2 regions of the Salicibibacter cibarius genome follow, and region 2 is predicted to be linked to the other one. Evidence: a T-box and tRNA genes for the amino acid it is inferred to sense, from the RefSeq annotation. Region 2 holds a T-box; the other holds one or more tRNA genes.
The links. A T-box is a leader RNA that pairs with one kind of tRNA and senses whether it is charged. The one in region 2 lies ahead of HUG15_RS17110 (valine--tRNA ligase), so its partner is inferred to be a tRNA-Val.
Positions count from the first base shown of each region.

Region 1: it encodes a tRNA-Val, which carries the amino acid that the T-box ahead of HUG15_RS17110 (valine--tRNA ligase) is inferred to sense. The anticodon was not compared.

Region 1 is NZ_CP054705.1:3,030,946-3,034,611, reverse strand. Features, by position in the region: gene HUG15_RS15420 (NUDIX domain-containing protein) at 1-212, shown strand, start outside; gene HUG15_RS15415 (cytochrome b5 domain-containing protein) at 948-1,283, shown strand; tRNA gene HUG15_RS15410 (tRNA-Val) at 1,698-1,773, opposite strand; gene HUG15_RS15405 (DNA alkylation repair protein) at 1,905-2,135, shown strand; gene copZ (copper chaperone CopZ) at 2,198-2,404, shown strand; gene HUG15_RS15395 (cyclase family protein) at 2,476-2,997, shown strand.
Region 2 is NZ_CP054705.1:3,353,732-3,372,534, reverse strand. Features, by position in the region: gene hemL (glutamate-1-semialdehyde 2,1-aminomutase) at 1-1,125, shown strand, start outside; gene fmdA (formamidase) at 1,639-2,829, opposite strand; gene spoVID (stage VI sporulation protein D) at 3,034-4,143, shown strand; gene HUG15_RS17120 (protein kinase family protein) at 4,136-5,149, shown strand; gene HUG15_RS17115 (hypothetical protein) at 5,925-6,134, opposite strand; T-box leader at 6,264-6,478, shown strand; gene HUG15_RS17110 (valine--tRNA ligase) at 6,609-9,251, shown strand; gene HUG15_RS17105 (bifunctional folylpolyglutamate synthase/dihydrofolate synthase) at 9,265-10,560, shown strand; gene HUG15_RS17100 (prepilin peptidase) at 10,628-11,380, shown strand; gene HUG15_RS17095 (hypothetical protein) at 11,491-12,549, shown strand; gene HUG15_RS17090 (Maf family protein) at 12,570-13,145, shown strand; gene radC (RadC family protein) at 13,298-13,945, shown strand; gene HUG15_RS23145 (SEC-C metal-binding domain-containing protein) at 14,106-14,168, shown strand; gene HUG15_RS17075 (rod shape-determining protein) at 14,591-15,628, shown strand; gene mreC (rod shape-determining protein MreC) at 15,839-16,768, shown strand; gene mreD (rod shape-determining protein MreD) at 16,768-17,289, shown strand; gene HUG15_RS17060 (septum site-determining protein MinC) at 17,375-18,073, shown strand; gene minD (septum site-determining protein MinD) at 18,242-18,803, shown strand, end outside.

The sequences.
Region 1 (3,666 bases), 330 kb from region 2:
TAATCCAAGATGATAACATACTTGCCTTGAAATACCAAGAAGGTAATACGGCATTTTACGCTCTGCCAGGAGGTAGCCAAGAAACTGGCAAATCCCTCCATATGAATCTCCTTCGTGAATGTCGAGAGGAATTGAGCATTGATGTGAAGGTAGGTAAATTGATATTTGGTCGTGAGTGGCTTGATGGAGAACGGTCCCGTCCACCAAATTGAGTTTATTTTTGAATGCTTGTCATACACGAAAATTGAAAATGTGTGTAGTCAAATCCCTGATAAAACTCAAATTGGAATTGAATGGCTCTCTATTGCGGAAGGTCGACGGCTCAAATTGTCACGTTTGCGTTATATGCTGAAGATAAACAAGGAAACAAAACTGAATTAGCGGTCTTTTTCAATAATGTTCTTGGTTATGAAACCACTAAACTTTCAAATAGTCATTCTGCTTTTCAGTTAGCGGTTGTTACTGACAGCTTAAATTGGCACCAGAAGAGCTTACTACATTTATGCAATGCTAGTGACAGCAGGTATTTTACTTATCGTAGTAGGGTTTATAGCAGGATTCAATTCATACAAAACTTTCATCGTACTGGTAGGATTAGGCGAAGTGATTCATCAACTAAACGAAATACTATCAAGAAGGTGAAATAATAAGCCCGCGCCGATTTTTGCAATTAGATGGGCAACTTATGTATGATTTGACAACTTTGAAAAAGAGGTCTCAGATATTAAAGAGGATTTAGGGCTACAAAAGGCGAGGTTGGAATTTTGCGGGAAGATACAACCATGGTTAAAGCGACTATAGGAGAAATCTATCACTTATAAATATAAACTCCTATTTACATTAAAACTGACAAATCTATGACATGGCTATTTAGAACTAAATTCGAATGTTATATTATGTATGGAGAAACCATTAGTATATATTTGATTTTAAGGAGTGGGTTTTCTGTGAATAAATTATTAATGATTCTTGGTAGCTCAGTCATGCTACTTGCTGCTTGCGGCGGAGAAGAAGCAACGGATGAAGGAGATGAAGCTGAAGGAGATCAAGAATTTACATTAGAAGAACTTGCAGAATATGATGGGCAAGATGGAAACGATGCTTATGTAGCGGTTGATGGAGTCGTTTACGACGTTACAGATGTTGCAGAATGGGACGGTGGAGAACACGCCCCCGCTGGTGGATTAGAAGCTGGTGAGGACCACACAGAAGAAATTGAAGAAGCTCCACATGGGACTGATGTATTGGAAGACTTACCAACTGTTGGCACACTTGAAGAATAATATAAATTAGTTGTGATGTTAACCCCTTTGGATAAGATGATTCCAAAGGGTATCTTTTAGGAATGTGTCGCAATTACGCCCTTGTATTATGAGTTCAATCAGGAATGACTGGTTAAACTTATAATATGATTGAGCGCTTTAAAAGATCAAAGATGAGAAAGCAGATACTTTATTTTTTATAGATAAAATAATACAAATAAAAGCCATTTCGGCAAAAAGGATGTAATAGAGGAACTTTTTTTAATTTTTTTGATATAGAAAAGTGGACAATACGGCAAATTAGTTTTAAGTTGTGGGGTTGGTATAAGAGTGCGAATAAGCCCCAAAATGCCTGTAGTAATAAAAATGTCTCAAACTGTATTAGTCGAAGACACAAAAAAACCCTTATATATTAAGGGTATAATATTTCTGTTATGGTGTCCCGTGCTGGGCTCGAACCAGCGACCTCTACCCTGTCAAGGTAGCGCTCTCCCAACTGAGCTAACGGAACGTGATCATCGATAACCAAGAAAAATCATAACGTAGTTTTCATGGGTTGTCAATGGTTTTGGTGAGATGAATCATAGAGGGATAAAAATGATGGTGATGGCAACCCTATAGAAAAAACAGGAGGGATGGGCCGTGTCGAAGACATATGTCTGCCCGCGTTGCCAAACGAATCGCTCTCGATTTCACATTATGGAACAAGTGCCCAAAGCAGTCAAGATGGATCCGCAAAGTGGGGAAGTGGTGCAAGAGTTTGAGCAGGAGCAGCTGGACCCGTTTCACATTCCTTATAGTGGACCGAATTATCGGATTCAGTGCGGCGCGTGCGGCTTAAATGAAGATGAACGTTTGTTCATGCGTTTCTAATCTTTGCAATATACCTTAATGGGGTATTATAATGAAGGTAGACATTGAGAGGAGGGATTAGCATGGAACAAGAAACACTGAATGTTAAAGGCATGTCATGCGGCCATTGCGTATCGGCCGTTGAAGGAAACGTCGGTGAAATGAAAGGCGTATCCGATGTAAAAGTAAACCTTGATCAAGGTACCGTACAGGTGACTTATGACAAAAGCGATGTTACGCATGAGGCTATTGTCGATACCATTGAAGACCAGGGGTATGATGTTGATTAAACAAAATCAATAGAGAAAATAAGCTGCCGATTGCCGGCGGCTTATTTTGCATGAAACATAGGGGTGATTTCATGGAAATCATTGATTTGACAAAGACCATCTCCAATGGCATGCCGGTCTATCCGGGGGATCCGGCGGTGAATATCGTCGTTGCAACAACGGTGAAGGAACACGGTTATGCGGTCCGTGCTTTAGAGATGGGTTCGCATACCGGCACGCATGTGGATGCTTTTTCCCATATGCATGAAGGGATGGCATCGTTGGATGAAATTCCGTTAAAGCAATTTTGCGGAAGGGCGATGCGCGTGACGCCAACGATGGATTTTCCTTCACGCACCGGTTTGTTTTTTGCAGAAAAGGTCGGAGTTGATGTATTGGAAAAAATTTTGACTGCTTCGCCGCCGTTTGTAGGTGGGTCTTTAAGCGAGGAATTGGAACGACAATTATTAAAAAAACAAATTGTAACCTATACAGATCTTGAAAAATTAAAATCACTCCGACTGGGGGATGCATTTTCTTTTTTCGGATTGCCATTGAAAATTAAAAACGGAGATGGGTCTCCGGTGCGGGCTATTGCTATTCTAGGGGAATGAGATTGACGAAAGGAAAAATAGCAAACTTATCCGAATCATCGGTGTCATGAGCAGAACATTGGCACCACCGAGAAGAAAAAAATAGCAAATAAATGATTCCGTAAACCGTTCATGGCTCCAAGAGATAAATTGCAAATCAAGGGTGCCATGAAAACACCCAACGCACCTCCCGAAGAAGAAAAATTCAAAATCTGAGGTTTGATACGCGGCCATAACCCCCCTATTGCAGAAAGGCTGAAATAAGTGATCACACAAGCTACCGAAGGTCCGGATTAGGACTTCAAACCATGGTTATCGATCGGCTTAAACTGCCACAGCCCGAGTAAAGGTATCAAAGACGTTCATCAATGACCGAATGTCTTCCTGCGAAACAGAAATCCCGGTCTTGAAATGGTTATGACGACCGAACACGAAAACGAATCGCTCGTTCGGTCGCCATGAGGCAGCCATGATGACCGAATTCTTTCGAGACAAGCCTTTTCGGTCACCATGAAGCGGCCATGACGCCCGAACGCTTTCCATTCAGGCCATTACGGTCGTCATAAAGTGGTTATGACGACCAAACACGAGACTCGCCCGCTTTTTCGGTCGCCATGATGCGATCAATTGTCCAACGGCTTCCAAATGCCCAAGCCGGTCTATGGAATGTCCGTCCGCTACGCCGTTCAT
Region 2 (18,803 bases):
ATTGATTATGTCCAATCTTGGGGGCCGCTAATCCTTGGGCACGCAGATCCTCGTGTCGTACGTCGTTTACAGGAAACCGCGGCGTTGGGGACAAGCTTCGGCACGTCTCATGAGATGGAGACGGCTCTCGCCGAGCTCGTCATTGATCGCGTACCATCCGTTGAAGTCGTTCGGTTTGTAAACTCTGGCACGGAAGCTACGATGAGCGCCCTACGTCTTGCCCGTGGATTTACGGGCAGAAGCAAAATCGTGAAAATGGAAGGATGTTATCACGGACATGGGGATTCATTGTTAATTAAAGCAGGTTCCGGTGTGGCTACGTTAGGGTTGCCGGATAGCCCGGGAGTGCCGGAAGGGACGGCTTCACAGACGCTTACTGTTCCTTATAACGATCTTGAAAGCCTATCGCTCGTATTTGAAAAGTATGGTGATGACATCGCCGCTGTCATCCTTGAACCGGTTGCCGGTAATATGAATGTCGTTACGCCTGAAGAAGGCTATCTCGAGGGCGTGCGTAAGGTAACTGAAGATTACGGCAGCCTGTTGATTTTTGACGAAGTCATGAGTGGATTTCGGGTTGGGTACCAATCCGCTCAAGGAAGATTTGGCGTCACTCCCGACCTGACAACGTTGGGCAAAGTTATTGGCGGTGGCCTCCCTGTCGGCGCTTACGGCGGCAGAGCCGATATCATGGAGCATATAGCTCCGGCAGGTCCGATTTATCAGGCAGGAACGCTTTCGGGGAATCCTCTGGCGATGACCGCGGGATATGAAACGTTGGCGCAATTGAGTGAAGATGATTATGAGCAATTTGAACGGCGAGGGGCACGATTGGAAGAAGGCCTCCGATCAGCTGCAAAAACGAACGGAGTTCCTCACCATATTAACCGGGCAGGCTCGATGCTAGGCTTCTTCTTTACTGATGAACAAGTGAAGAATTTTGAAACGGCCAAAACATCGGATCTGGATCTGTTCGCCAAATATTTTCAAGAGATATTGCAGGAAGGCATTTCCATCGCCCCATCTCAATTCGAAGGAATGTTCTTGTCAACCAAACATGATGATGACATTATTGAAAAAACCATCGCTGCCGCAGAGCGGGTATTTGCGAGAATCGGAAAATAGGAAAGGGGAAGGGCTATCCTCAAATCATGGGGGTAGCTTTTTGTATATCCAAGGTTATTGTGACAAAAATTAGTCGTCACCGACGATTTTGGTGCCAAAGAGAGATAAGAAATCGAATAAGTGTTTCAACTATAATCGTTGGAACACGAAAAATTGCTATAGAAGAGAGAAAAAGTTCCAACCTCTCTGGTAAGGAAAGGAATTTTCAATTTGTAGGTGAAGCCCTGTTCTTCCTTGCTCACCCCAACTGCCAAGGTCTGCTTGATTGGGGTTTTTTCGGCTTAAGCTTGGAACCGGTTATATTTTCTTTCTTCATCTTTTTAGGCTCGGAGCCACGATCCAGTTTATTTTTGAGCGCTTTGTTCATTGTGAACGTGTGAGGGGCTAGATATAGACGTTCCGAACGAATTTCACATCGTGGACAAAAGGAAAAAGTCTTTTCCTCTTTTATGGAATGATGGTGTTCAGTGAAATCGCCACAATCTTTACACCGAAAAGTATAAAAAGCCATCGTCAATCCAATCCTTTTTTCGGAAGGATGTTTTTGTCAAAAATAGCGGTCGGTATTGATACGGTACAGCATGCATTGGGAATGTCCACAATACCGTTGATTCGCCCTTCCATCGGCGCGGTTCCAAGAAGCATATATGCTTGTTCTCCTGTATACCCCAGTGTTTTCAAGTAGTCAATTGCATTTAAACATGCGTTACGATACGCCATGTGTGCATCAAGATAACTCTGCTTGCCTGTGGTTTCGTGAACGCTCACCCCTTCAAACACTAGGTATTCGCTATATTGCGGATCCATGGGATCGGGTTGGAATACGGGATTTCTCTGGATATTATGCTTTTCCATGCCGTTTTTGATAATATCCACTTTTAGTTCAATCCAACCAGGCATTTCAATCCCGCCGCAAAAAGTAATTTCACCGTCACCTTGGGAGAAATGAAGATCACCTACCGAAAGGTTCGCGCCATCAACATAAACAGGGAAATAAACACGGGATCCCAAGGAAAGGTTTTTGATATCACAATTTCCGCCATTTTCTCGAGGCGGCACGGTACGGGCGCCTTCTTTGGCTACGCGGCGGAAGTCTTCTCCTTCTAACGTTCCTAGAACAGCGCTATCTTCGTCAGGGAGGTTGGCCAAAGGAGGAATGCGATTTTCATCTTCAGTAACGAGTGCCCCCTCACGACGGTTCCATTCCATAAGCAGATCGTGGGATGGTGCGACACCGATTAATCCCGGATGAATAACACCTGCAAACTTCACACCGGGTACATGCCGGGAAGTTGTATAGATGCCGTGAAAATCCCAAATCGATTTATTTGCTTCGGGGTAATGGTCTACAAGAAAACTTCCGCCGTTCTCTTTCGCGAATATTCCATTAAATCCCCATGGGTGTTCGTCAAATGCACCGATGTTCAAAATGTCGACAACAAGTAAATCCCCTGGTTCCGCACCTTTCACTTCCACAGGACCACTTAATACGTGCACGCGATTTAAATTGACATCCCGAATTTCTGTCCCATCGTCATTATTATTGATTTGACCATCTGTCCAGTCCAAACACTCCATTTTGAATTGTTGTCCGGGATTGACGCTAAATGCAGGCGGTATATCCGGATGCCAACGGTTATGTCCGGGTATTTCCTGCTTGTCCATAGGTTTAGAAAGATCTACTTTGTAAAGCGTTTCCGTCATTTTCCATCCCTCCAATTTTGAAATCCTTTATGTTTACCCAAATTTTCGAAATGATAAACAAATGAAATATAAGTTGGATCTCTCCTCGTTCCTTCCCCCTACACGGAAGAAACCAGTCATAACCGCCCGTTCGGACACATACGTTGGTAGCGTACGAGAAAACAGTGGGACGGACGTATTTTTAATGAAGAGGGGGAACAAACCGTGACCCAAGAACAACCATCAGCTTTATCTTTTAACCTTGAAGAAGCGATATGGCTTGATCAAGGTGAGCGTATTCAATCCATTCTCGGGTTGGAACTAGAGCCGGATATTACGATGCAAGAGGATAATCATGAAGTGCTCATTAAAGGAGGACTGCATCTCGTCGGGCAATATCAACCTTATGAAAACAACGAAGATGACACATATGATGATCAAAGACAAGGGGGAGTGCCGCAAACAGCGGATCGTTTGAGCACGACAGACACGGGTGCGCGGGAGATTAAGCATTTTTTTCCCGTCGATGTAACGATCCCGCTTCATCGCATTCAAAGTTTGGATGATTTGTATGTTCAAATTGATAGTTTTGACTACGATTTGCCGGAACCAAGTTGCATTCAGTTAACGGCTGACGTAACGATTACGGGCATGAAGGAGGGCGAGGATACAAAAAGAGAAGCAAGCCCAACGCCGGAAGGATTCCCAACGTTTACGCACGAAGTGAAAGCACCACCGACCAATGATGAGAATGTTCATCCATCTTCTGATGACACCGATGCGTTACGTGAAGAAATAACAAAGGAAGAACTAGAAGAAGATCAGGAATCAACACCAGTCCTGAATTTTGAAACTCAGGAAACGGAACCGGATAGAGAAATAGAGACGCCTGTACAAGAAGAACAAAGCGATGCCGAGGTTCAAAAAGAACCGGTACCGGAAGAAGTGCAGCAAACGGAGGAATCCGTGCTGTCAAGGGACGATGCTGATCATTCCAATGCCGAGCCGGAACAAGAAGAATCGGAATATGAGGTCGTACAGGCTAACGATGAGGAAGAAGAAGTTGAAGATGTGTCATCGACCGATGACGAGGAAACACCAAAAACAAACAAGCGGGATAATGCCCTTTACCTCACGGAAATGTTGGGAAGCGACGATCGGGAATCGTTTACGAAAATGCGGATGTGTATTATTCAAGAAAACGAGTCTTTAGATACCATCGCCGATCGCTATGGGTATACAGTCCAACAGTTACTAAGATGGAACAAAATGGATATCAATCATGTGGATCAAGGGGAAATTATTTATATCCCGGTGCAATCCGCGAATGAATGACGTGATCGAAGAACTTTTAATAAAAGTTGGTCTCCAAAATGCGCACTGGGATTTGCAGAGTGAACGCGTCGTTAGAATCGAAACGCAAGATGGCCTATTTGCGCTGAAACGGTGGGAACGGACGCCGCAAGAACGTGAACATTTTCTTCATCACTTACGATATGCGGAGCGTGCAGGCATGAAAGGTATCATCCCTCTTACGAATAGGAGGGGTGATATGTCTATGTTTGAAACAAATCGCCATTATTTTTATCTGGAGCCTTGGATTGAGGAACAACCGCTAATGTCTCCGCCCCCAAAAGAACTTAGGCTATTAACGATTCTTGCCCTTAATCATAAAATTTCCGAAGACGAAGAGGATATGACCGAAGACGAGCTGTCCACGTACAAAAATGAAGTGCAGCAGGGTTGGCAACAAGATCAATTGCTAATGAACCAGTTGGCTGATCAGTTTGAACATTCCAGGTTTATGTCTCCATTTGAACTCACTTTTTTAAATGGGTATCCGTTTTATGACATGATGTTCGGGGAGATGAAAAAAGGATTTCAGAAATGGACGCGACAAGTCAAGGAAAGGGAAGGGTATCGCTTTGCTTTTTGTCATGGCCGTCCTTCGTTGGAACATGGGCTTATTGCTGCGGATGGAAATGCGTGGTTTACAAATTGGGAAACGAGCGGTCCCGGGCATCCTGCATATGACCTTGCCTATTTTTATCAAGATTTGGCGCGGCATGAGCCTTTCGATCCTTTGGAGAGCAAACAGCTTTTTGGGACATATGAAGCCTACGGACCTAGCTGGGGGGAAGCGGATACCGGCCTTTTAAAAGCGCTTATGCTTACTCCTGCACCGATTTTGACGTTTGCGCGAGCTTACGCGACAGATCCTTTGCGCTACGCAGAACATCAGTGGACGGCGATGTTAGAATCTAAATTAAGCAGTTTGCGTTATTTGTTGCAAATGATGCAATGGAAGGAAAAACAGGAAGCGGCCATGCAAGGTTCCTAGTACAGCCTGTCGAAAATAAGCGGTCAAACCGACGATCGGAAGACCGGATTAGGGCTTCAAACTGGGGTTAGTGATCGATTGGATTTAACTTCCACAGCCCGAGTTAAGGTATCAAAGGCTATCGTCAATGGCCGAATGTCTTCTTGCGAAGCAGGATTCCCCGGTCACCATGAAACGGTTCATGGTGACCGAACACGACAGCCAATCGCTCGTTCGGTCGCCATGAGGCAGCTATGCCGACCGAATTCTTTCGATACAAGCCTTTTCGGTCATCATGAAGCGGCTATGACACCTGAATTCTTTCGATTCAGGCCATTACGGTCGTCATAAAACGGTTATGGCGACCGAACATGAGAACCGACCGCTTTTTCGGTCGCCATGATGCGGTAAATTGTCCGTTAGGGAACCAGAAGCGTTGCCGACCGAACTTCTTTCCAACTGTCCCCGTGATCGGTTAATTAAGCCACCTTGCACTAGTGGGCTGTGCCGGGAAAGCATTCCTGAAACACAGTACTAGTCCGGCATGGTCGTTTTTTATGTAGGCGCCAAGCCCTTTGCAAACAATCGAACCATGATGCCTGAAAATGAAAAAAGCTGGGCGTACGGTCGCCATGAACGGTTTATAGTGTCCGAAAACGAAAAGTAGACAAGCTTTCGGTCTTCATGAAAGGGTTATGGAGCCTGAAAACGAAGGAATGTTACGAATTTGGTCTCCACGAGGGAGTGGCGTGGAAACGCGCCAAGGCACATTTCACCGGCTTATACGAGAAACGTATCAATATGGTTTTTTTCGGAAATACCAATAAGAAGAAACAAGGATGACTAAAAGAAGCACATCAAACGTTGTGGGCAAAAAAATCGTACGGATCGTTTGAAAGCAAATAATGATCAATAAAATTTGTGCGGCGGCATATCGCCACTTAAAAAACACAGGCGGGCGCTTTTTCCCGTAACCGGGTGGTGGTTTGTAATAATGGCGTGCCATATCAGGTTCCTTCCCCTTTCCGATTATTAATACATCCTATGTGTGAGGGAGATGGGCTGATACCTTTTTATTTCCTTCGTTGACGAAATTGTTTCCGTTGCGTAGAATAAAGGAAAATCATGAGGTAATCCAAAAGCAATGAAACGGAAGGAGTAGGCACTGATCCCTCTACAGAAAAGGAATCCACGGCTGGAAGGTTCCCGAGGGCGCTCGTGCTGAAGTCGTCTGTATAGCTGCTGTTCCGAATAAAAGTAAGAACGGCCGTTGGCAATGTTACAGCTATCCGAGTGTATGAATCATCGTTCATAAACAAAGGTGGTACCGCGAGCGCTTTCGTCCTTTGAGGGAGGAAGCGCTTTTTTTGGTAGGCAAGAAATTATAATCAACTTTCTTACCTACATAAGTGCAACTAAAACTTTTCGCCATAATAGCTTGGCGAAAAGCCAAGTTTTCTAATCTAAGGAGGCTTTAATAATGGTTGAAATGGAAAAGAAGTATGATCCAAAACGGACGGAAACGAAATGGTATCCGTTCTGGGTAAATAATGGTTATTTTGAAGCGACGACAGTGGGAGAGCGCAAAGGAGAACCTTTTTCGATTGTGATCCCCCCTCCGAATGTGACCGGCCGTCTTCATCTCGGGCATGCGTGGGATGTGACGCTTCAGGATATTATTGCGCGCCAAAAACGGATGGAAGGCCGTGATATGCTTTGGCTGCCGGGGATGGATCACGCCGGCATTGCCACCCAAGCAAAGGTGGAGGCCCGACTGAGAGACAAAGGACAAAACCGCCATGATCTCGGACGTGAGAAATTTCTTGACGTCAGCTGGGATTGGAAAGAAGAGTATGCTAATTTTATTCGTGAACAGTGGGCAACGCTCGGACTGTCCCTTGATTATACGCGAGAGCGATTCACGCTGGAAAACGATCTTTCCAATGCGGTGCGGGAGGTTTTTGTTCGCCTTTATGAAAAAGGCCTCATCTACCGCGGCAAGTATATTATCAACTGGGACCCAACGGCCCAAACGGCACTTTCCGATATTGAAGTGGAATATAAAGAGGTCGAAGGCGCAATGTATCACATGAAGTACCCATTGAAAAACGGCGAAGGCCATATTGAAGTGGCGACAACCCGTCCGGAGACGATGCTCGGAGATACGGCAGTCGCGGTGCATCCGGATGATGAACGCTATCAATCGCTTATCGGGGAAACGGTTATTTTACCGATCGTTGAAAGGGAAATCCCGATTGTCGCTGATGACTACGTAGACCGGGAATTTGGTTCGGGAGCGGTGAAAATAACACCTGCCCATGACCCAAATGACTTTGAGATGGGCGAGCGTCATGATCTTCCGAGCGTATTGGTGATGGATGAAGCGGGTGTTATGAATGAAAACGCCGGCGATTACCAGGGGCTTGACCGATTTGAGTGTCGCAAAACGATCGTCCGGGATTTACAAGCGGCGGACACGATGTTTCATGTCGAGACGCACATGCACGCTGTTGGCCATTCCGAACGTTCAGGGGCAGTCGTCGAACCGTATCTCTCCACCCAATGGTTCGTGGACATGAAACCGTTGGCACAAGCGGCGATTGATCTGCAAAACCAAAATGAAAAAGTCCGTTTCGTCCCACCTCGCTTTGAAAATACGTATTTGCAATGGCTTGAAAATATTCGCGATTGGTGCATTTCCAGGCAGCTATGGTGGGGACACCGCATTCCGGCTTGGTACCATAAGGAAACTGGAGAGATGCATGTCGGAAAAGAAGCGCCCGCCGACAGCGAAAACTGGGAGCAAGATGAAGATGTGCTCGACACGTGGTTCAGCTCAGCGTTATGGCCGTTTTCTACGATGGGCTGGCCGGAGACAGAGGCGGAAGATTTTCAACATTTTTATCCGACCAATGTGCTTGTGACCGGCTATGACATTATCTTTTTCTGGGTCTCCCGCATGATTTTTCAAGGTTTGGAGTTTACGGGCGAGCGTCCGTTTCAAGATGTGCTAATCCATGGGCTTGTGCGTGACTCAGAAGGACGGAAAATGAGCAAATCCCTCGGCAACGGGGTAGACCCGATGGATGTTGTGGAACAATATGGGGCAGACGCGTTGCGCTTCACATTGGCAACAGGTACATCCCCGGGGAACGATTTAACGTTTCAATGGGATAAGGTGACGGCAAACTGGAATTTCGGCAATAAGATCTGGAACGCCTCTAGGTTTGCGCTCCTGAATATGGAAGGAATGGCTCATAAGGATATTGACTTGGGTGAAGTGACGGCAACGGCCGACCGTTGGATTCTCACGAAATTGCAACAGACCATCTCTCACGTGACCCAAATGATGGATCGCTACGAATTCGGTGAGGCCGGAAGGGCGCTCTACAACTTCATTTGGGATGATGTTTGCGATTGGTATATTGAAATGGCCAAACTCCCCCTTTACGGAGAAAATGAAAAAGAAAAACAGACGGCACGCTCGGTGCTCGCTCATGTGCTTGATGAAACATTGCGCCTCTTGCATCCATTCATGCCCTTCTTAACCGAAGAAATTTGGCAGCACCTTCCGCACGATGGAGAGACGATAACACGCGCAGCGTGGCCGAAGGCAAATGAACAATGGATCGATGAAGAAGCGCTGACGGATATGGAATTGTATCAAACGGTCATTCGCACGGTTCGCAACACCAAGGCGGAAATGGACGTTCCGCCACGAAAAGAAATCCCGCTCCATTTAAAACCGACCTCTGAGGATGCAAAAGAACGATTGTTGCGCGGGCAACCGTATCTAGAAAATTTTTGTAACCCGGAAACGCTGGAAATCAGCATGGACCTCGAAGTGCCGGATCAGGCAATTTCCCATGTGTTAAGCGGCGTGGAACTCTATATTCCGCAAGCCGGGCTCGTCGATATCAACGCGGAACTGGAACGGCTGCAAACAGAAAAAGAAAAAATGGATAAAGAAGTCGAGCGTTTGGATCAAAAACTTGCCAACGAAGGTTTTGTAACGAATGCCCCAGCCGACGTTGTAGAAAAGGAACGCGCAAAGCACGCGGATTATGTTGAGAAACGCAAAACGATTTTGGAACAAATGAATGAGTTAGCGAAAAACAAATAAGGAGCAAGCATGGATGGACACATTTGATGAAGTGCTGACGTGGTTAAAAAGCCATCGTCCATTCGGGATAAAGCCGGGGCTCGAGCGTGTCGAACACTTATTGGCGGCACTCGACCATCCCGAGCGCCGTCTCCTGTCGGTCCATATCGGCGGAACGAATGGAAAAGGGTCAACGCTCACGTATGTACAATCGATTTTACAAGCATCGGGGCTAACGGTAGGAACGTTTACGTCCCCCTACATCATTCAATTTGAAGAGCGCATCAGCGTTAACGGCACCCCCATCCCGCGAGAAGATTTTATTTCAGCGGCACGTGCCGTTCGACCCCACGCGGTTGCTCTTGAAAATACGGAGTGGGGACCCCCGACAGAGTTCGAAATATTAACCGTGATTGCGAACTGGTATTTTGCCAAAATTGCCGTTCCCGATATCGTCTTATGGGAAGTGGGGCTTGGCGGGCGTTTGGATTCGACGAATGTCATTCAACCAATGCTAAGCGCGATCACGAACGTCGGGAAAGACCATATGCATATTCTTGGTTCGGAAATCACCGATATCGCCAAAGAAAAAGCAGGGATTATCAAACCTGCCGTCCCGATGATCACTGCTTGTCAGGATCCGGAAGCGTCAACGATCATCCGCGCGCGAGCTGTGGAGATGCGCGCGCCGTATTACGCGCTCCGAGAGCATTTTGAACTGATCGATGGATCCATGGATGAAGATGGAGGGACATTTTCCGTACGCACGCCGTTTCATTGCTATCAGAATCTGCGTGTGTTCCTGCGAGGGGAGCATCAGCTGAAAAATGGCGCCCTTGCTGTCATGATCGCCGATTATCTGCGCGTCTACCGTTCCTTTCCGATTGATGAACAATTGCTTGCGGAAGGGTTGGCAAAAGCTTTTTGGCCGGGGCGACTTGAAAAAGTACAAGCGTCCCCGCTCGTGCTCATGGATGGCGCGCATAATCCGGAAGGCATCGAACATTTGGCACGTTATCTTGCAGAGGTATATCCAGACCGAACGCTTCATATTTTAACAGCTTTCACTAAAGAAAAAGATCCGTCAACGTTGTTTGCTCCTTTGCTCTCTTTGGCTCCTGCAAGCTTTATCACAACGACATTTTCTCATCCAAGAGCAGCAGACCCTAGGCACGTTTCGCCGGATACGGAAGTCTTTGACGATTGGGAAAAAGGGTACAATGAACTGATCAAACGTGCGAAAGCGAATGATATCATTGTGTTTGCCGGCTCTTTATACTTTATCTCGGACGTGCGGCAAAATTTTTATGAAAAAAATGCAGGAAAATGAAAGGGAACGGCGAATAGTGATAAGTAGAGTGGTTGGTTATATCGGGGTTTAAGAAAAGAGGTTCCTTTTGCTTCCTGAAGTGGTTGTTATTTTGATACTGGGGCTTGTGTTCGGATCATTTTTCCAAGTTGTCGGTGTACGCGTGCCGGTGGGGAAGCCGATCGCTTGGAGCCGATCCGTATGCCCCAATTGTCAATCGACATTGCAGGCACGTGATCTTTTTCCCGTTTTTTCCTTCCTATCTACGTTGGGCCGCTGCCGCTATTGTTCCGCGCTTATCCCTTCGCAATATTTCATTGCGGAGATTTCCACTGCTTTTCTCTTCGTTCTTGTTTACGTTCGCTATTACCCCTTTTCGACTGAAATGCTCGTCGCGTTCCTCGTCCTTTCTCTCGTTATCATCGTTACCATCACCGATCTACGTTATATGCGAATTCCAAACGTTATTCTTCTCTTTTTTGCCTCGCTGTTCGTTGTGATCCGTCTTTTCATCGATCCCCATGAACCTTGGTGGAGTCCGTTTTTGGCCGCAGCAATCATCTTTGTCATCCTGTATTTCATTTTACGCTTAAGCGGGGGAGGAATCGGTGGCGGAGACGTTAAATTTTTTGCTGTGCTCGGTCTCGCGTTCGGTTTTTGGGATTTGTTGCTCGTGTTTTTTCTCTCGACACTTTTCGGCACATTGATCGGTTTGGTGGCATTTGCAATCGGTCGTTTGCAAACAGGCCAACCCTTCCCGTTTGCTCCGAGCATTGCGTTAGCGGCGGTGACCGTTCTATTATTCGGAGATTCGGTTTGGAGTTTGTATCCAATGCATTAAATCGTTATTTTGTCGGACAGTCGCAAATGCTTATTGACAAAACTCATCATCCTTCTGATTGCATCTGTGATAAGGTGAGTCATCAGAAGACGGATGGTGAGGAGGCTGAAATGGGACAAGGCCACCGCAAAATAACCTTTAAGATAAACGGCCGGGAAGTAACGAATAACGAAGAGAATCATGAAGGTCGGGAGGATGAGAACAAACACGGCACCGAGAAAGCGCAGACCGTTAAGGAACCAAAAGAACCGAGGCAAACAGTGACGAAGCAAAAAGATATCGGGGCCACCTCTTCCGGCGGAGAATTTGGAAGCGGCATCAAGGAAAACTATACCGTAGGGAGGGGGCAACGTGAAGTAGCCGATCTTAGCGAAAAACGGAGAGAATGGGCAGAGCGGGACCGTCAACCGTTAACAGACAGTCCCGGGTTGCCCCTTCATCGGAAAAAAAAGAAGCCGGAAGTTCCCCGATCAAAAAAAGGGGGTTCATTCAAGCATCTTAAAATGCCCGTAACCATCGCCGCGGCCTTAATTCTTGGGTTAATGTTTGGTCTCCCTTTGCTCCAACTAGCGACAAATTTTTCGCTGACTCCCGATGCCGGCACAGCGGGCAGTACTTCTGACGCTCAATCCGGCTCCATTGCTGTTGACGAAGAAGAGGGTATGGAAGAAATGCAGTTGGATATTGTACAGGCAGGGGCATTTTCCACGAATGAAGCCGGACAGGAAATGCAAGAGGTATTTTCCGAAGCAGATTTTCCGGCGCTCTTGCATGAGGATGAAAACGAAGAGATGATTTATTTGTATGTTGGAATGACTGCCCGGGGCGAAGCAGAAGACGAGATGATCCCGGAAATAAACGAAGAAGGGTTAGAAGGCTATGTGAAGACATTATCGGTTCCGATCGCAGCAGAAGGAATGGATGAAGAGACAGAACAACTGGCAAGTGATGTAGGAGAAGCTTTATTAACCGGGTTAGATGCGACTAGCCCGAGTGGAGATCGGGAAGAAGCGGAACGCGCGCTCGCGGCGATCGATATGGATTTACTAGAAGGAGACGAGCGTTTTTCAGAAACGATCCAAGCTTTGCACGAGGAAGGAAACGTCGAGGAACACGAAGCCTGGATGGAAGCAACGTTAGCTTTCGAAAACTGGGTGAATAGTTACTAGAAGAACGGAGTTTTTAAACGATGTTGATTCTAGCGTCTGCTTCATCGCGCCGACAGCAATTATTAAACGAGAGCGGCTATGCATATACCGTCGCGATCAGTAATATAGAAGAAAAAATCAATGATGAACAAACGCCTGCGGATAATGCCGTTCAATTGGCAACGGCTAAAGCTGCTGACGTATACAATCGCTATCCGGATGCTGTCATCCTCGCGGCGGATACGATCGTGGCCATCGATGGCGGTTTGCTCGGGAAACCGATGGATGAAAGCGATGCTGTCCGTATGCTTACCCATTTGTCCGGAAAGAAACACGAGGTGTATACCGGTGTTTGCATAAAACAGGGAACAAAAACACGTGCATGGACGGAAAAGACGAACGTTTATTTTCATCACTTAAGCGAGCAGTGTATCCAAGCGTATGTTGAAACAGGCGAACCGATGGATAAAGCCGGCGCCTACGGCATCCAAGGCAAAGGCGCTCGCTTGGTCGAAAGATTTGCCGGTGATTATTATAATGTCGTCGGTTTGCCTATTGCGAAAGTAGTTCGCGTCCTGAGAGATTTTCAAATTTATCCTGGTGGCGAGCGCTCGTGATTTTGGAGGAGCCAAAAGCAGTAAAGTTGAAAATGGCTGATAAACTGTTTGTTTTGATGGAAGTTTCGTTTTATTTCCAATGGAAAAATCATGAATGAGGTGAAGAATTGACACAATCCTCCGCGACAAAACCCACCCTTCCGCTCCAAGAAATGCCCCGTGAACGGCTCGTTCAAGAAGGGGCCGATCACCTTTCCAATCAGGAACTTCTCGCTATTTTGTTACGAACGGGAACGACGAGTGAAACCGTCTTGCAGTTGGCGCACCGTCTTCTTTCCGCATTCGATGGCATCATGATGCTAAAAGAAGCCAGTCTCGAAGAATTGCAGGCGATAAAAGGCATCGGGCAAGTGAAGGCGATCGAATTGCTTGCAGCGCTGGAACTTGGAAAACGCATCCACACCACGCACCAAGGAGAAAGGTATTCTATCAAAACCCCCGAAGACGTCACCGATTACGTCATGGAAGAAATGCGTTTTCTCACCCAAGAACACTTTGTGGCCATTTATCTAAATACGAAAAATCAGGTGTTGCACAAAAAAACACTGTTTATAGGTAGCCTAAATGCTTCGATAGTCCATCCACGGGAAGTATTCAAAGAAGCGCTGCGGCGGTCGGCGGCTTCCATCGTTTGTTTGCATAATCATCCTTCCGGTGATCCGTCCCCGAGCAAGGAAGACCGTGAAGTCACGAAGCGTCTCGTTGAATGCGGCAAAGTCCTTGGTGTTGAAGTGTTGGATCATATTATCATTGGCGACCGACGTTATACTAGCTTACGTGAACATGGGATTATTCCTTAGTATAGGCAGTTGACCAGTGCATATGGCACTGGTCTATTTTTGGAATAAAATGGATAATTACAAACAGATCACTTACACACAAAAGAGTAAAATGCTATAATACAGAAATAGCAAAAAGCAATGCTGCACCAAAAGAAGAACCCGGCTAAAAAGTGAAAAAATTGAACGCATCGAGCCGTGTCCCTGCGGAAGCGGAAAGAAATACAAAAAATGTTGCGGATAGACGACGATACAGCAACGAAGGCTGCCCCGGAGGTGGCCTTTTATATTGTCTCGCGTGATTGTGAAAGATCATGTAGGAAAAGCGATGCAATCGTTTAGAAATGATTGAAATCAGTGATTGGTCCAAAAGTTCCCGTATTGCTCGTTTCCCCAGTTGTTATCCCCGACTCTTTTCATCCGGAATATAGATGAGAGTGTGACGAATTAAGGAAATTTATGAAAGCTTGGTGAAATGCTATGTTTTTCGGAAGATATTGCGTATAATGTATAGGGGAATTTTAGATGGAATCACAACGATTTTAGGGTTGTGTTTGGAGCATCATTTTCAATAAAATGAAGAAGTGTAACGTTTTTTTTGATGAAGCGACAATAATGAACAGGGATAAAATAATAAGCAGGGTAATAATGAAGGGAGATACATAGATGTTTGGTGGTTTTTCAAAGGATTTAGGGATTGACTTAGGAACGGCGAATACGCTCGTCTACGTAAAAGGAAAAGGGGTTGTTGTAAGAGAGCCTTCCGTCGTTGCGATTCGTTCGGACTCACAAACGATTGAAGCTGTCGGTGATGATGCGAAAAATATGATTGGACGCACCCCCGGAAACATTGTAGCAACCCGGCCGATGAAAGACGGCGTGATTGCCGACTTCGATACGACCGCGACAATGATGAAATATTTTATTCGCCAAGCACAGAAAAGCCGCTCCATATTCACACGTAAACCGAATGTCATGGTTTGTGTGCCTTCGGGAATTACTGCCGTGGAAAAAAGAGCGGTGGAAGACGCGACAAAACAAGCAGGTGCCCGCGAGGCGTACACGATTGAAGAACCGTTTGCTTCCGCAATCGGGGCAGATCTTCCGGTGTGGGAACCGACCGGGAGCATGGTCGTTGATATCGGTGGCGGTACGACGGAAGTGGCGATTATCTCCCTTGGCGGAATTGTGACCAGTCAGTCGATCCGTGTGGCCGGAGATGAGTTGGATGAAGCAATTATTCAATACATTAAAAAGACATACAATCTCATGATTGGTGAACGCACGAGTGAAAGTTTAAAAATGGAAATTGGATCAGCGGACAAATTGGAAAACGTGAGCAGTATGGATATTCGTGGACGAGATCTTGTTACCGGGTTGCCAAAAACGATAACGATTCAATCGGATGAGATTTCCCACGCGATAAGCGATACCGTCAATACCATTGTGGAGACTGTAAAAGTAACGCTCGAACGGACACCGCCGGAGTTGGCCGCGGATATTATGGATCGGGGCATTGTGCTGACCGGTGGCGGCTCTCTTTTAAACGGCCTTGATAAAGTGCTCGGTGAGGAGACGGATATGCCGGTACTTGTTGCAGAGAATCCGTTGGATTGTGTTGCGTTGGGAACAGGCAGAGCATTAGAGAATCTTCATCTGTTTCGATCTCGCGCCGGAATCACCGCACGGTCGAACCGTAAATGACGAAAACTTCCATCAGAGGGGGACATCCCTCTCTGAGACTTTTAACGCACGCCGGCAATGGCCACTTTGTCCTGTGGCAATGCCGGCACTAGCATCGGAATCCGGAAATTGGAAGAGCCTGAAAAGCCCTTTTCCGACTTCTGGCCTCTGAAATCTGACCTCCGGAATAACGGAGATTGTTCAAGAAGATCAATCTAGAAGGTGTCGTCCATGCCCCATTTTTTTTCTAATAAACGTTTGATATTGCTTATGGTCAGTATTATTGTCCTTGTTATTTTAGTCGGTTTGACGTTGAATGAACGAGAAGAAGTGACGTGGCCCGAGCAATTTATTAATGATTCCGTCGGTGTCGTTCAATCTGCTTTTCAACGTCCGGCGAACTTTTTCAGCGGTATTTTTAATGATATCTCTGATATCGTAAATATTTATGAAGAAAATGAACGATTGAAATCCCAGATGGATGATTATGCATTTCTGTCTTCAGAAGTTGAGGGGCTGCGGGAAGAAAATGCCAGTTTGCAGGAAGCGCAGGAAATGGAGGAAAGCTTGGGCGATTATTCGAGTTTGACGGCCCTTGTGATTGAACGCCAGCCGGACCGCTGGACTGAAACGATCGGGATTAACCGTGGTTCCCAACATGGGGTGGAAAATGATATGGCGGTGATTTCCGCAGGTGGATTGATTGGCCGTGTTCAACATACCGGAATGTTTACCTCCCAAGTACAATTGTTATCCGACGGAGAGCGCATGAATAGGATCTCCGCGATGGTAGCCATCGAAGATGAAGATCCTGCCTATGGATTCATCGAAGGTTGGGACGAGGAAGAAGATGCGTTTATTCTTAGCACAATTGACGCAGAAACCGAGCTCGAAGAGGGACAGGAAGTAAGAACCTCGGGGCTGGGAGGACTTGGGTTTCCCGCCGACCTTCCCATCGGAGAAGTCACAGGAGTGGAGACCGACGAATACGGCCTAACGTTAAATGCTTTTGTGGAGCCGGCCGCTGACTATCACAATATCGAACATGTCATGGTGCTTGACCGTAACAGCCCCGCACTTGAAGACTTTGAGGAAGAAGAAGCGGAAACTGAAGAGGTCGAGGAACCGGTGGAGCTTGAGCCTGAAGGGAGCCCGGATTGATGCGTTATTTGCTCCCCGTCCTCATCGCCGTTGTATTTTTAATTGAAGGAACGTGGTTTCAGGTATTGGTCCCGCCGACAGATGAATTTGTATGGGTTCCGCGCTTCGCATTTGTGATGATCGTTATCATATCCATGTACAAAGGGGCGTTAACCGGACTCATCTATGGGGGTATCACCGGTCTTTTTCAAGATGTGGTCTATTCGTCATTGATCGGTGTATATATGTTCTCATACGGCTTCCTTGCCTATATGGGCGGTGTCTCCTATGAATCGGTAAGGAACCGGCCAATGCTTGTATTGCTGGTGATCGTGCTTGCTGTCAGCGCTTTGGAGCTGCTAACTTACGGTATCTATCAAGGGATTGGCTATACGTCGGCTGCCTTCGGAGACTTTGCTTGGCAACGTTGGTTGCCCTCCGTTTTACTAAACGGCGCTTTCGGTATTTTGATCATGTTCCCGATGCGAAAAATTTTTAACAGATTGGAACGTGAAGACCGTTTTAAGAAAGCATCGTTATAGGAAAGAAGAAGGAAAAAGCACAACAAACATCGAAACTATCAAAAGGACGACATAGCTAAGACCTGAAATGAATCGGGGTGAGCGAGTGAAAACGGGCTATTCAAATCAATTCGTAACGATAAAAGGGACAAAAGAAGGGCTAATCGTTCATCTTGATGACCGGTGCGCTTACACTGAACTAATGGACGAGCTAAGCGCGAAAATGACGGAAAACATGAACGGGAATGAACAAAATAAAGAAGTGCATGTACGTGTCCATGTAGGGAAGCGCTACGTGGATGACGGGCAACGGGAAGAAATCCGTTCCACGATCGAACAGTCGGGCGCGATCATCGTTAGCGAAATTGTCTCTGATGTGATCACAATGGCGGAAGCCATGAAAATAAAGGAAGATAACCAAATCCAATCCTATCCCCACCTCGTTCGCTCCGGTCAAGTGCTGAGTGTGAAAGGGGACGCTTTAATTCTCGGGGACGTGAATCCCGGAGGAACGGTTGAAGCTACCGGGGATGTGTTCGTGTTGGGAGCTTTGAAAGGAACGGCCCGTGCCGGAACGGAAGGAAACAATGAAGCGGTGGTTGCAGCCGCGATATTGGCGCCTTCCCAAATGATGATTGCAGATCATTTATACTTAACCGAATTAACGCGCGAGGAATTGGCGAAAGAAGCTACGTACACGTGGCCTCGTTATGCATACGTCGATAAGGAACAACAAGCGATTGAATTTCACCCGATGGGTAGTTTAGCGGAGCTGCGAAAACAAAGAAATAAAGACAGAGAATAGGGGGCCAACTCCGAAATCTATGGTTGGCAAACGGGTTATGCACTATGATAATCACTACGGAAAAACACTGCATGTTTTTCCGTAGCTAGCTAAATGTCATTGCCATAATTATTTACTGAGATCAACGATAGATTTTAATGAAGAGCCAGAATAAGGAGGGGAAACGTTGTGGGAGAGGCTATCGTCATCACATCAGGAAAAGGCGGCGTTGGAAAAACAACGACATCGGCGAATATTGGGACGGCTTTGGCATTGCAAGGAAAACAAGTTTGCCTGCTAGATACCGATATTGGGCTGCGAAACCTTGATGTTGTTATGGGGTTGGAAAATCGAATCATTTATGATCTGGTAGATGTTCTGGAAGAACGCTGTAAAGTTCAACAAGCGCTGATCCGGGATAAACGTTTCGATTGTCTGCACTTGCTCCCCGCGGCGCAAACCAAGGAAAAATCAGCAGTCACGCCGGAGCAAATGGAGGAAATTGTTAATGAATTAAAACCAAATTACGATTACCTGATTATCGATTCTCCGGCCGGCATCGAGCATGGGTTTCGCATCGCGGTCGCCGGCGCCGATCAAGCAATTGTCGTTACTACTCCTGATACATCAGCTGTCCGCGATGCCGACCGTATTATTGGTTTATTGGAACAAGAGGATATCCCTTCGCCGAAATTGATTGTAAACCGTGTTCGTACAAATACATCGAAAGATGAAACTGAGGAAATGTTGG